DNA from 3 places in the Lactobacillus sp. ESL0700 genome. Region 2 is predicted to be linked to each of the others. Evidence: predicted binding sites of a transcription regulator. Region 2 holds the regulator's gene; each other region holds the start of a gene.
The links. The regulator HrcA, encoded in region 2, represses chaperone genes, less so after heat shock. The targets are predictions, from matches to a motif close to TTAGCACTCNNNNNNNNNGAGTGCTAA.
Positions count from the first base shown of each region.

Region 1: OZX63_RS09170 (ATP-dependent Clp protease ATP-binding subunit) is a predicted target of HrcA. The motif match lies at 2,983-3,009, and genes of this name have one in related genera.
Region 3: clpP (ATP-dependent Clp endopeptidase proteolytic subunit ClpP) is a predicted target of HrcA. The motif match lies at 2,655-2,681, and genes of this name have one in related genera.

Region 1 is NZ_CP113930.1:1,930,739-1,935,737, forward strand. Features, by position in the region: gene OZX63_RS09165 (branched-chain amino acid aminotransferase) at 1-656, opposite strand, end outside; gene OZX63_RS09170 (ATP-dependent Clp protease ATP-binding subunit) at 838-2,946, opposite strand; gene OZX63_RS09175 (ATP-binding cassette domain-containing protein) at 3,137-4,999, opposite strand, start outside.
Region 2 is NZ_CP113930.1:1,165,354-1,170,352, reverse strand. Features, by position in the region: gene truB (tRNA pseudouridine(55) synthase TruB) at 1-819, shown strand, start outside; gene ribF (riboflavin biosynthesis protein RibF) at 839-1,768, shown strand; gene hrcA (heat-inducible transcriptional repressor HrcA) at 1,922-2,971, shown strand; gene grpE (nucleotide exchange factor GrpE) at 2,983-3,579, shown strand; gene dnaK (molecular chaperone DnaK) at 3,597-4,999, shown strand, end outside.
Region 3 is NZ_CP113930.1:662,813-667,811, forward strand. Features, by position in the region: gene rapZ (RNase adapter RapZ) at 1-12, shown strand, start outside; gene yvcK (uridine diphosphate-N-acetylglucosamine-binding protein YvcK) at 22-1,059, shown strand; gene whiA (DNA-binding protein WhiA) at 1,059-1,994, shown strand; gene clpP (ATP-dependent Clp endopeptidase proteolytic subunit ClpP) at 2,039-2,623, opposite strand; gene OZX63_RS03465 (SH3-like domain-containing protein) at 2,794-4,542, shown strand; gene OZX63_RS03470 (IS3 family transposase) at 4,777-4,999, opposite strand, start outside.

The DNA.
Region 1 (4,999 bases), 770 kb from region 2:
TACTTGTGCTCGCGTGGGTCAAGGTACAAGCAGTCGGCAAAGCCTTCTTTATGTGCTTCAACTGATGGCAACAAGCTGCTGGCGTAGTTTCCAGAAGTCTTAGCTTGACCTGTCCCAGCATAAGCAGCACGGTCATACGGACTAACTTTGTAAGCTGCTGGATTCAAGCCCTTAATATATGCACCAACCGGTGTAGCGAAAATCCGCAGAGTATATTCTGTCGCTGCAGCAACACCCAAAGCTTGCGAGGTGCCAATCATAAACGGCCGAACATAAAGCGTTGCGCCACTGTCATATGGTGGCACATATTCCTTATTAGCCAGCACAACTTGCTTAACTGCCTCAACGAATTTATCTTCTGGATATGGTGGCATTGCTAAACGTTCAGCTGATAAAGTAAACCGGTGGGCATTTTGATCAGGCCGGAACAGATTAATCTTACCGTCTTTTCTACGATAAGCCTTCAGGCCTTCGAAAATTTCCTGGCCATAGTGCAACACTTCTGCACCTTCGGAAAGAGTCACAGTCGAATCTTCAACTAATTTTCCTTCTTGCCATTCACCATCTTTATATTTAGCTTCATAACGATATGGCAGATCGCGATATGAAAAGCCCAGATTATTCCAATCAAGATCTTCTAGCTTCTGTTTCATCAGAGTACCTCCACTTATTAATTTCTAGGATAGATATGAAAATTTATGTCATGTTATTTTCATAATTATTTAATTGCTACCTAATTTAACTCATAAAGATACAGATGTCAATAGCAGATGATAGTTTTTCTACCTATATATAACAAAAACGCCACTTCCAAAAAGTGATGTTTTTAAAATTAAATTATTTCTCTTCTTTTCCGACTTTTTCGGCGTCGGCTTCTACCTTAGGATTAATATCCAATATTGCCTCACCGTTTAAGTAAACATGCTTATCATCAGCAGTAAACTTAACTTCCTTAGTGTCCGGCTCTTTCATTAGCAGTTTAGCAATTGGCGTTTCCAAATCTTGCTCAACTACCCGACGCAATGGCCGTGCACCAAACTTCTTGTCATAACCCTTCTCTGCAATATAGGCCTTAGTTTCATGTGAAACATCAACCTTAACTTTTCTCTTGGCAAGAACTTGGTCCATCTTCTTGAGGTAAATATCGATAATCTTGGTCATATCTTCTTCACTCAAGGAGTTAAACGGCACAATCGCATCCAGCCGGTTCAAGAATTCAGGTCTAAAGTAAGCTTCTAGAGCCTTAATCATTTTATCATGGTCAACTTTACCATCCTTAAGTAAATTGTCAGAAAAGCCGGCATTAGAAGTCATAATTAAGATTGTATCCTTGAAGGAAACTGTCCTGCCTTGGGCATCTGTTAAGCGACCATCATCCATAATCTGCAGCAATGCATTGAAGACTTGTGGGTTAGCTTTTTCAATTTCATCAAACAAAATCAAACTATACGGCTGGTGACGAACTTTTTCAGTTAATTGACCACCTTCACCATAGCCAACGTAACCCGGAGCAGAACCGATTAATTTGTTAACTGCCATCTGGTCCTGATATTCTGACATATCGAGGCGAATTAAGTGATTTTCACCACCGAACAATTGAATTGCTAATTGCTTGGCCAATTCTGTCTTACCAACCCCAGTTGGACCAGTGAGCAAAAATGAACCAGTTGGGCGATCGTTGTCTTTGAAGACTTGCTTACGTGCAATTGCATCGGTAATAATATCAATCGCACTATCTTGATCAATTACCGCCTTCTTTAGTCGTTTAGCTAAGTCAAGATTATGTTGTCCTTCACTTGCATGCAATTCACTCATCGGAATCTTGGTTCTTGCCTCAATTAAGGCATAAATATCTTGATCCGTAACTCGCGGCGTTGCAACATCATGAACGTGATCTTTTTTATCGGTCAATTCCTTGATTTGCTTCTTTAAATCACTAGCTCTAGTGTAGTCTTCCTTTGCAGCAGCCTCTTTCTTCTCGTGTTCAAGGTGCTCAATTCGCTTCTGCAGACTAGCTTCATCTTCGGGAACAGTATCCAAGCCTTTTTTGGCACCAGCCTCATCCATTAAGTCAATTGCCTTATCTGGTAAATACCGGCCTTGAATGTAACGCTGTGATAATTCAACTGCCAGGCGCAAAGCACTATCATCGTATTTAACGTGGTGATATTCTTCGTACTTCTTCTTTAAGCCTTCCAGAATTTTAACGGTTACATCGGCCGATGGTTCTGGTACTTGTACTGGTTGGAAACGCCGAGCCAAAGCCGCATCATTTTCAATTCTACGGTATTCGCTGGTGGTCGTTGCCCCAATTAAATTCAAATCGCCACTGGCTAAAGCTGGCTTCAAAATGTTGGCAGCATCCCCACTATTATTTTCAGAGTCAGTTGAACCAGCACCGACAATGTTGTGCAATTCATCAATGAACAAGATAATGTTCGGGTCTTTTTTAGCTTGGTCAATGACCTTCTTCAAGCGTTCTTCAAAACTGCCCCGCAAGCTAGAACCCGCAACCATATCATTAATATTCACATCAATAATATGCTTGTCCTTCATCTTGTCCGGAACATCGCCGCTCGCAATCTTCTGTGCCAAGCCTTCAACAATCGCTGTCTTACCAACACCAGCAGGTCCAACCAAGACAGGATTATTCTTTTTCCGCCGACTTAAAATCTCGATTACTTCCTGAATTTGCTCATCACGACCAATTACAGGATCATATTTATGCTTCTTAGCCTGCTCAACTAAGTCAACACCAATTGGCTTGTCCTGCTTAGGGTCTGGACCAGCAACTGGACCTTGACCATTAAAATTTTGTGGCGACAAGTGCATATCACCTGAATAATGGATTGGAATTGAGCCGTTGTCAGAATCCTTCATATTACCAAAGAAAGAATTGTTTAATTCGTTAAATAAATTATCAAAATCGTTATCAAAGTATGCCATTTATTAACACCCCTTATTATAGTTTTGCGTCTTCAATTAGCACTCTATGAATTAGAGTGCTAATCTGTTTACATCCTAAATTATAACAGGTTATCCACAAATAGCAAATTATTTGTCTTACTTTTCCACAACGTATAGCTTTATTCTTAGGTAAACAAAAAAATGCCGATAAATCAGCATTTTGTATAGTCTATTTATTATTTTTTTGATATAAATCGTAGTGTTTACGCAGATATTTTGCAGTCAAACTTGTGGAATTTTCAGAAATATCCACAGGTATGCCACTAGCAACTATCTTACCTCCCTGCTGGCCACCACGCGGTCCCATATCAATCATATAATCACTGTTAGCTATCACATCTAAGTCGTGAGTAATTGTAATAATTGTTGCCTGCTGAGCTAACAATTTTTGCAAAACTGCTAGCAATGTCCGCACATCATACGGATGCAGCCCAACCGTCGGCTCATCAAAGACAAACAGACTGCCCTTTTGTTTACGGTGCAAGTGACTGGTTAGTTTCATCCGCTGCGCTTCACCACCTGATAAAGCCGGCGTTGACTCGCCTAAATGCAGGTAGCCCAATCCCATATCGTGCAAGGTGGTGACAGTTTTTTGAATTGCTGGCACTTTTGCAAACACTCCTTGATTGAGTACATCATCAACTGAGAGAGCTAAAACATCCGCAATACTCAGTCCCTGCCATTTAACTTGCAAAACTTTGGAGTTATAGCGTCGCCCGCCACACACAGAACAAGTTTCCACCATATCAGGCAAATATTGAATATCAAGTGCAATTACCCCCGTCCCACCACAGGCTGGACAAGCACCTTCTTTATTATTATAAGAAAAATGTGTGGCCTTATATTTTAACTGCTTTGCCAGCGGCTGGTTGGCGAATAATTTGCGCAAATTCGTCATAATGTCAGTATACGTCGCAACTGTCGACCGCTGGTTTTTACCAACTGGCGCAGAATCTACACTAACCACATTCGTAATTCCGCTGGCTGCTAAATCCTTGACCCAGGCTGGTCCAGGCTCGTGCTTTTTTTGCGCCTTAAGAGCTGGTAAAAGCGAATCAAGAATCATCGTTGTCTTGCCAGCACCGGAAAAGCCAGTAATTGAGGTCAAGCGACCAACGGGAATTTGCGCGTGAACATCGTGTAGATTAAAACGATCAGTAACTGTAAAAGTAATCTTCCCCTTGGCAAACAACGTGGCTTCTTTAGCCTGCGGCCTAACTTGTAAAGGTGCGTTACCTGTTAGATAAGGGCCAATGTGTGAACTTTCATTTTGCTTAATCTGATCGGGCGTGCCCTGAGCAATAATTTGGCCACCTTGACTGCCAGATCCCGGGCCAATCTCAATAATCCAATCGGCCGCGTTAATAATTGACGTTTCATGGTCAACAACCACCAAGGAATTCCCCTGATTAACCAGTTCATGAAAAACATCAATTAATCCGGCCACATTATCCGGGTGCAGACCAACAGACGGCTCATCTAAAACGTACAATACGCCAGTCGTTTCCGTTCTAAGCGTCCGGCCCAACTGTATTCGTTGCAATTCTCCCGTTGATAAGGTGCTAGCTTGCCGCGCCAAACTTAGATAATCTAAGCCTAACTTTAATAGTGGCTTAACTTGATGCATCAATTCACCAGTTAAATTTTGAGCCAATGCCTGCATATTTTCTGGTAATTCAGCCAAAATCGCCTGCATATAATCATTTAACTCACCCAGAGTTAGTTGTTCTGCCGCCACAATATTTTTACCGGCAACTAACTGTGTCCAGCGACTAGGATCAATCCGCGAGCCATGACAGCGTGGACAGGTGCTAAACCGGTAAAAGGCATTAATTCGCTCTAAACCGCGTTCTGACTTGGTTGTTTTACGCGAATTAGCAACAGCATTATAGGCATTTTCATATAAAGCGTCTAAATGATAGACGCGCCCAGTTGAGGTTGGCAGATCAATTGGAATTTTTCGTTCTTCACCATGTAAAACAATTTGCTTTTCCTTAGCTGTTAGTTCCTTATACGGAATATCGGTACGGAC
Region 2 (4,999 bases):
GCCTTACATATCAAAAAAATCGGTCATGCTGGAACGCTTGATCCCGATGTTACTGGTGTCTTGCCGATTGCGATTGGTCAGGCAACTAAGCTGATTGAATTAATGCACACGCAAAACAAAAAATATGTTGGCAAGGGGATTTTTGGCTACGCTACTGATAGTTACGATATTAGTGGCACAACTTTGGCAACTAAAAAAATGACAGAACCGCTTGCAGCTAATATAATTACTCAGGGGATGCAGTCGTTTGTCGGCAAGATTGAGCAGGTGCCACCAATTTATTCAGCCGTGCGCGTTAATGGTAAGCACTTATACGAATATGCCCGTGCAGGGATTGAGGTTGAACGGCCTAAGCGGCAGGTTAATGTCTTAGCTTATGACTTAACTGCACAACCAGCTTTTGACGAAGAAAAAGGTCAAGAAGAATTTGCGTTTGCAATTGAATGCAGTAAGGGGACTTATGTGCGTTCATTAGTCAATGATTTGGGTGATAAGCTAGGTGTGCCAGCTGTAATGAGTAATTTGCGCAGAACAGCTAGCTCTGGCTTTGATATTAGTCAGGCAGTCAGCTTGCATGAAATTGTGGCTGACCCAAGTAAAGCCGAGCAACTGATTCAGCCAATCGATGCCTTTTTTAAAGATTACACGCAAGTTGACTTAACTATGGGTCAATGGCTAAAAGTGAAAAATGGGGCAGCGATTGCTTTAGAAACTGATGCAAATCAGGTTGCATTACGATACAATAATAAGGTTAAGGCAATTTATCAAAAGGATACGGAAAACTATCGTCCTAATTTGATGCTCTTGCAAAATGAATAGGTGAAATGAAGGTCTTATTGTGCAAATTATCCATTTAACTTATCCAGTTAAAGAAAATTTAATACCAAGTAAAATCGTATTAGCGTTAGGTTTTTTTGATGGTGTTCACCGCGGACATCAGAACTTGATTGAATTAGCGCGTGAAGCAGCAACTAAAAAGCACTTGCCACTTGTTGTCATGACGTTTGACCGTCATCCAAAAGAAGTTTATCAAAATGCTAAGGTTGTTTACATTGATAGTCTGGATGAGAAGGCTTATAAAATGGCGCAATTGGGTGTCGATTACTTGATTGTCATTCATTTTAATGACGAATTTAGCAAATTAACAGCGCAAGAATTTGTCGACCAGATTATCGTGCGACTAAAAGCAGATACCGTTGTTGCCGGTTTTGATTATACTTACGGGCCAAAAGACATTGCCAATATGAAAAACTTCCCTAAATTTGCTAAAGGAAGATTTGATATTATTGATGTTCCCAAGCAAACTTATGAGGGTCAGAAAATTGGCTCAACTGAAATCAGAAAAGCAGTTAGTGACGGCAATATGGAGCTAGCAACCAAGCTGTTAGGCTCGCCATATGTCATGTCTGGCATTGTCGGCCACGGTCTACGTAATGGGCATAAGTTAGGCTTTCCTACGGCTAATTTGGTTTGGTCGGAAAACAAGGTTTTGCCTAAAGTTGGTGTCTATGCAACCAGAACAAACATCGGCGACAAATGGTATGATTCTATGACTAGTGTTGGCTACAACGTGACGATTAATGAAGGCAAACAGATTTTTATTGAATCTAACCTGTTTGGCTTCGACCAAGAAGCATACGGGGAAAAGATGGTTATCAAGTGGTATAAATATACCCGAGGTGAAATAAAATTTGCTGATCTTGCAGGATTAAAAAAGCAAATGACGCATGATGAAGCAGAAATCAAGGCTTACTTTGCTGACAAATAAAGACTTCCATCTACTTAAACGGTAGGTGGAAATTTTTTGCTGTTAGAAAATGTAAATATTTTTAGCACTCGGCTTGACATTCTGCTAAATGCTAGTATCATAATAATTGTTAGCACAAAAGATATGAGAGTGCTAAAAGTGAGGGCGATATTTATGTTGACCGAACGTCAAGAACTTATTTTAAAAACAATCATTAATGACTTTACACAGACTCATGATCCAGTAGGTTCGAAGACAGTGATGAATCAGTTGCCGATTAAGGTGTCGAGTGCAACCATCAGAAATGAGATGGTTGTCCTAGAAGATAAGGGCTTAATTGAAAAGACTCATTCTTCTAGTGGTCGCGTGCCTTCCAGTGAGGGCTACCGCTATTATCTTGATAATTTAGTCGAGCCACTGCAAATACCGGAATCTGTTTATACCAAAATTATTAGTCAGCTTGACCGACCGTTTCATCAAGTTAACGAAATTGTTCAGGAAGCTGCTAAAATTTTATCCGATTTAACTAATTATACGGCATTTGCGGAAGGACCAGAGAACCGGGATGTAACTGTAACGGGATTTCGGATTGTACCGCTAGTTGGTCGCCAGGTGATGGCAATTCTGGTTACTAGTGATGGCAGTGTTCAGAATCAGGTTTATAATTTACCGCACAATGTTCATGGCGACGAAATTGAAAAAGCCGTCCGTATGATTAACGATGAACTAGTCGGTAAAAGTTTAACTGAAATCACGCCGGAACTGCTTAATAAGGCTGTTGGTCAAAATATCAGTGGTAAGCATGCTAGCGAACTGATTGATTTGGTTGAAGATGTCATTAACGATGCTGCTAGCGAGCAGCTATACGTTGATGGTCAAATTAATTTGTTAAATAATACTTCAACAAATGATGTTTCAAGCATTCGTTCGCTGTATGAGTTGGTTGATCAAGATGATTTGATTGCCAATCTTGTGGCCTACCGGCCAACTTCTAATTCGGGTCGCTTTCCTGTTAGGGTTAGTTTAGGCTCAGAATTACCAAACGAATTATTAAAGGATTACAGTTTGTTAACTGCAGAATATAGTGTTGGCTCCCACGGCAAAGGTGTAATTGCCTTGCTAGGACCAACGAATATGCCGTATTCACAAGTAATTGGCCTACTTGAATATTTCAGAAATGAGCTGGCAAAGAAATTACTTGAATATTATGGTCGATTTAAATAAGGAGGTTAGCCGTGAGTAAAAAAGATTTTCCTAGTGAAAAAGATTTAGATCAAACAGAAGCGACTACCGCAAAGTCAGAAAAAGAAACAAAATCTGAAGCGAAGAAGCAAGCTGTAAAAGCTGATAAAAAAGAAAAAACGCCAGAGCAAAAGCTTCAAGAAGAATTAGCTAAAGCTCAAGCAGCCAGCAAAGATTTTGAAGATAAGTATTTGCGTAGTCAAGCAGAAATGCAGAATATGCAAAACCGCTATAATAAAGAACGGGCACAACTAATAAAGTATGAGTCGCAATCTTTAGCTAAGGACGTACTACCAGCAATGGATAATTTAGAGCGTGCCTTAGGTACAAAGGTTGATGATGAAGCATCTCAACAGCTAAAGAAGGGTGTGCAAATGACACTTGATTCTTTAGTTAAGGCCATGAAAGATCACGGAATTAGTGAAATTGAGGCCGAAGGTGTTAAATTTGATCCGACACTGCATCAAGCTGTTCAAACAGTTGCAGCCAGCAGCGATGATCAAAAGGACCACGTTGTCCAAGTTTTACAAAAAGGATATCAATACAAAGACCGTACATTAAGACCAGCAATGGTTGTTGTTGCACAGTAATGAAAGGATGTTAATCAATGTCAAAAGTTATCGGAATCGACCTCGGAACAACTAACTCAGCAGTTGCTGTTCTTGAAGGTAAAGAACCAAAGATTATTACTAACCCTGAAGGTAACCGGACTACACCATCAGTAGTTGCTTTCAAAGATGGTGAAATTCAAGTTGGTGAGGTTGCAAAACGTCAAGCAATCACTAACCCGAATACTGTTATTTCAATTAAGCGTCACATGGGTGAAGCAGATTATAAAGTTAAAGTTGGAGATAAGTCCTATACTCCTCAAGAAATTTCCGCAATGATTTTGCAATATATCAAGAAATTCTCTGAAGATTACCTAGGTGAAAAGGTTACTGATGCTGTTGTCACTGTTCCTGCATACTTCAACGATGCTCAACGTCAAGCTACTAAGGATGCCGGTAAGATTGCTGGTTTAGACATTAAGCGGATCATTAACGAACCAACTGCTTCTTCATTGGCATATGGCCTTGATAAAGATGCCGAAGATGAAAAAGTCTTAGTTTACGACCTTGGTGGTGGTACTTTTGATGTTTCCGTATTGCAATTAGGTGACGGCGTCTTCCAAGTATTATCAACTAACGGTGATACTCACCTTGGTGGTGACGACTTTGACAACAAGATCATGGATTGGCTCATCCAAAACTTTAAGGATGAAAATGGCGTTGATTTATCTAAAGACAAGATGGCTTTGCAACGGTTAAAGGATGCCGCAGAAAAAGCTAAGAAGGACTTGTCTGGTGTATCTTCAACTCACATTTCATTACCGTTCATTTCTGCTGGTGAATCTGGTCCTTTGCACCTTGAAGCTGACTTAACTCGTGCTAAATTTGATGAATTAACTAGTGACTTAGTTGATCGCACTAAGGTTGCTTTTGACAATGCCTTAAACGATGCTGACTTGACAGTTAGTGACATTGACAAGGTTATCTTAAACGGTGGTTCAACTCGTATTCCTGCCGTTCAGGAAGCTGTTAAGAAGTGGGCTGGTAAGGAACCTGACCACTCAATTAACCCTGACGAAGCTGTTGCTTTGGGTGCTGCCATTCAAGGTGGGGTTATCTCAGGTGACGTTAAGGATGTTGTTTTGCTTGATGTTACACCATTATCACTTGGTATTGAAACCATGGGTGGTGTCTTCACTAAGTTAATTGAAAAGAACACAACAATTCCAACTTCTAAGAGTCAAATCTTCTCAACGGCTGCTGATAACCAACCAGCCGTTGACGTTCATGTTTTACAAGGTGAACGTCCAATGGCTCAAGATGATAAGACTTTGGGACGCTTTGAATTAACTGACATTCCTGCAGCACCTCGTGGTGTACCACAAATCCAAGTTACATTTGATATTGATAAGAACGGTATCGTTAATGTTTCTGCTAAGGATATGGGTACTGGTAAGGAACA
Region 3 (4,999 bases), 500 kb from region 2:
ACTAGAAAATAGGTGAATTAAATGGCGTATGGAGAAGGAAAAATTATCCGGGTAATTAAAAGTAGACGTCCTAAAGTCGTAGTTATTGGCGGCGGGACTGGCTTACCCGTAATTTTAAATGCATTAAAGGATCAGAATGCCGAGATTACGGCGATTGTGACCGTTTCGGATGATGGTGGGTCGTCTGGTTCGATTCGCAACTTTATTAACGTTGTGCCGCCTGGTGATATTCGTAATGTCTTAGTGGCTCTAAGTGACATTCCGCAAGAGGAGAAAAACATTTTTCAATACCGGTTTGATTCGTCAGACTCGTTCTTTTCCGGTCACGCAATCGGCAATCTGATTATTGCAGCGTTGAATGAAATGCACGGTAATATCTTTGATGCCGTTCAGTCTTTATCCAAAATGATGCACGTTGATGGCCATGTTTTCCCCGCATCGAATGAACCTTTGACCTTAAACGCGGAGTTTATTGATGGTACCAAGCAAGCTGGCGAAAAGGAAATCACTGATAAAGACAAGCGAATTAAACGCGTTTGGGTGACAGACACTAATTCAGATGATGAGCCAGAAGCGGTTTTACCGGTTTTGGCCTCTGTCATGCAGGCAGATGCCGTTGTATTGGGCCCAGGTAGCCTGTTTACGTCAATTTTGCCTAACTTGATGATTCCGAATCTTGGTCAAGCAGTCCGCGAAACCAGCGCGGAAGTGATTTATATTTGTAATATCATGACGCAGCTGGGCGAGACTGACCATTTCTCTGATAGTGAGCACGTGGCGGTCATTAATAACCATCTTGGCGGCAATTATATTGATACAACGCTGGTTAACGGTGCCAAAATCGACATGAGCAAGTTTAATCCAGCGGATTATGACGCATACTTGGAACCTGTTAGGAATGACTTTGCGGGTTTGCGAGTTCAAGGCAGTCGCGTGATTACCGATGATTTCATTGATCAGCGCAGTGGCTTAGTCTTTCACGATGGTAAAAAGGTGGCGCGTGAGATTATCAGTTTAGCGTATGAAGCAATGTCCCGCAGAAAGAGGACCGATAAGTAATGGCAAGTTATGCGAGTAATGTTAAAAAGGAATTGACGGCATTGCCAATTCATCCTGAACATGCAAAAGCTGAATTAGCAGCATTTTTGCGGATGAATGGTGTGTTAAACTTTCACGATCATCAATTTAGTTTGGATATTACAACGGAAAATCCGGCGATTGCACGACGGATTTTTTCCTTGATTAAAACCGCTTATCGCGTTGAGCCGCTGCTCATCGTGTCACGGAAGATGAAATTGAAGAAGAACAACCAGTATCTTGTTCGCCTGCAAAATCATGTCCGTGAAATTTTAACTAATTTGGAGATTTTGTCTGCGGAATCTGGCTTACTGACGCGAATTCCTAAGCGGATTATTACCTCTAAGGAGGGCGCAATGTCTTATTTGCGTGGCGCATTTTTAGCCAGCGGCAGCGTCAACAATCCCGAGACCAGTCGTTATCATCTGGAAATTTATTCAGCTTATGAAGATCATAATGATGATTTGCTGGAATTAATGAACCATTATTTTTTCTTGAATGCCAAAACAACTAAACGCCGGCGCGGTTTTATTGTTTATCTCAAGGAAGCAGAAAAAATTGGTGATTTTCTTCATATTGTGGGCGCGTTGAATGCCATGCTGGCGTTTGAAGATTTACGGATTATGCGTGACATGCGCAACTCTGTTAATCGGCTGGTCAACTGCGATACAGCTAATTTGAAAAAAACAGCAACAGCTGCTGCCAAGCAGGTTGAAGATATTGAATTAATTGAACGCAAGAAGGGCTTGGATACATTACCGGAAAAGTTGCGTGACCTGGCGCAATTACGGCTAACTAATCCGGAGTTATCGTTAAAGGAACTGGCAGAGCAGGTGCCAGATGGTCCAATTTCAAAATCCGGTGTCAATCACCGGCTTAAAAAGTTACATGAGTTAGCAGAAACTTTAAGACAATAAAAAAGAGTTCATTTTAAAATGAACTCTTTTTTGATGTTAAGTAATTACTTTTTCTTGTTAACCATAATTTTGTCAATCAAGCCGTAATCCTTAGCTTCTTGAGCGGTCATGTAGTTGTCGCGTTCGGTATCTTTTTGGATTTTATCTAACGGTTGACCGGTAGTTTCGTGGATGATGTTGTTGATCTTTTCCCGACTCTTCAAAATTTCAGTAGCAGCAATTTGAATGTCAGTTTGCTGACCCTGAGCACCACCTAAAGGTTGGTGAATTAAGACTGTCGAGTTTGGTAATGCAAACCGTTTACCCTTGGCACCACTAGTAAGTAAGATTGAAGCCATTGAAGCGGCCATCCCGATAGCAATCGTGGAAACGTCGGACTTGATGAAGTTCATTGTGTCCATAATTGCCAAACCTGAAGTGATCACACCACCAGGTGAGTTAATGTAAAGTGAAATATCTTTGGTGTTGTCTTGAGCATCAAGGAAAAGTAGTTGCGCAATAATCGTATTTGCCATATCATCGTTAATTTCGCCGCTCAGCATGATAATCCGGTCTTTTAATAGCCGCGAATAAATGTCGTATGCACGTTCACCGCGAGCAGTTTGTTCGATAACTGTAGGTACAAGCATGTTTCTGCCTCCTAAATTTAAGTTCTAATTATTAGCACTCTAATAAGTACAGTGCTAATTAAATCACTTACATGGGTAACTGTCAATGAAAGTGTATCAATTTTGTATTTTTTGTAACGTACTTCTTATATTACAATATAGAGAGTATATTAAATTTTGGAGGAAAGATTTTGAAGCATTTTAATAAAATAGCAACTATTATGACGACTTTGATGCTGGGAGCGTCTGTCGCAACTAGCTCTCCCGCAGCAGTTCTGGCCGCTACAACTGACTCTGATGCACCTGCTTCAGACACCAGTACAAATTCTAATTCGAATTCTGTAACCAAGCCTGATGACTCAAAGGATACAACTGGCACTGATACACCAGATGCAGATAAGCCAGCTGATAATAATAAGCCTGATGACACATCAAACACTACAGATACCGATAAACCGCAAAAGCATAAAGCTAAGCCCAAGCAAAAGGTTACCGGTTATTCGATGATGACCAAGGTTGCCGGTAACAAGAATTATAAGGTTTGGAAGACAGTTTCAGACGGTAAAGTTCATACTAAAGTTGCTGATGGTAAGATTTACCAATACAATCACATTCAGTCAGACCAATTGATTGAGACCAAGAAGGCGCGTTATTGGCGAATTTATGTTGATGGCCGTGAAGTTGGCTATGTCAACGAAAATTATTTTGCTAAAAACCAAATTTCAGTACCGAAGACAATTTCTTTAGTACGGAATGATAATTATGACTTTTTCTCATCCGATGCTATTTCTTATGTCACTAACAGTATGGGAACTGTCATTGATAGCAGCCAAGTTAAAATCTCTAAGCAAGACATTTCTTGTAGTAAGGCTAAAACTTACAAAGTTAAGTACAGTTACGGCTCAGCCAAAGCTACAGTTAAGGTAACGGTAAGAAAGAGTACTAGCGAAGGAATTGTTGATCCAGACGATTATGCTTCTGTGACTGGACAACCTGGTACTGAGGATTATAAGAGCTGGAAAAAACACTATGGTTCTTCAGTTAATTACATTAGTCCAACTGAGTACACCCCAGAAACTGAATCTCATACTTTAAGTAGCAACGGCTTGACATTGAAGACCAAGTTTTATCAACCCGTATTACTAAGTGTTAAAGATCCATCAGATGATAACATTAACCGTGTGGGTCATATTCCGGAAGGAATGACGGTTTCTAATGGTTGGGCTTACACGAGTTTATTAAGTCACACTAATTTAATGTCAGGACACGTTGTCGGCTATGATTTAAACAAGCTAAAGAGTCCATATAATGCTCAGCATTTGCTTGATATGTCGCAAACTGATTTTAATAATTATGTAAAGCATATCAAGGTTAGTCAATACATCCCAATTGGCCATGGTCAAGCAATGGGCGCAAGCAATAAATATATTTACGTGATTAATAATGATCATACGCAAAAGGAAAGTACTGACTCAGTTGAATTGGTACAAATCCGCAAGAGTGATATGCAAATCAATAAGATTTGGACTTTTAAGACTTGGGTTGGTGACGATTCACAACCACGTTATTTCCAAAATGGTGTTGTAATGTCAGATACTGATATGTACACTGTTTATCACGATGCCAAGAACAAATGCTATGAGTACTGGGAATTGCAACGCAAAGGTGATAATTGGTACCCGAAGCTTGTTGGTAAGACCAATGGTAATTTTGTCAGTAACGGTGCCCCAGTTCAGGGCTTTGCTTATGATCCCGTTAACCAAAAGTTCTACTTGGCCTTTAACGATTTGATCTTTAAGATGAGTCGCAACGGTGCAATTAAGCAGGCTTACCAATTTGACACTGGTCGTGAGATTGAGGGCATGTCAGTTAGCGATAATCAGTTATACGTTAACTTGGCCCAGCGTGCAGAGTTGTTGGTTAGCATGAATATTAACTAAAAAAAGTAAGAGCTGTAAGCTCTTATTTTTTTGTCTTTGCAGCATTTTCAATTAGCTGATTAAATTGCTTACCGCTGGTGCTCATGCTATAATATAGACATAAACAAAAAAGAAGCCCTACTTGCAATAGGACTTCTTAACATGAGTTTCCGCTCAAAAGCGGTGACTTTACGAATTTTTTTCAAAAACCGCTAGAGTGATCTGAACCCTAAAATTAGGACAGATTATTAAATTTTAACTTAGGACTAGCTCCCGATATTTTATCGGGGCTAGTCCTTTTAATTTTATTTTGATTCTTTCGTTATTGTAGTAGTCGATATATTCTCTGATTGCTTGTTCTAATTCAGTTAGACTCTTAAAATTCTTTTCGAAGCCATAAAACATTTCTCGCTTTAAGATGCCAAAGAAGCCTTCCATTAATCCATCATCTAAGGAATTACCCTTACGTGACATTGAT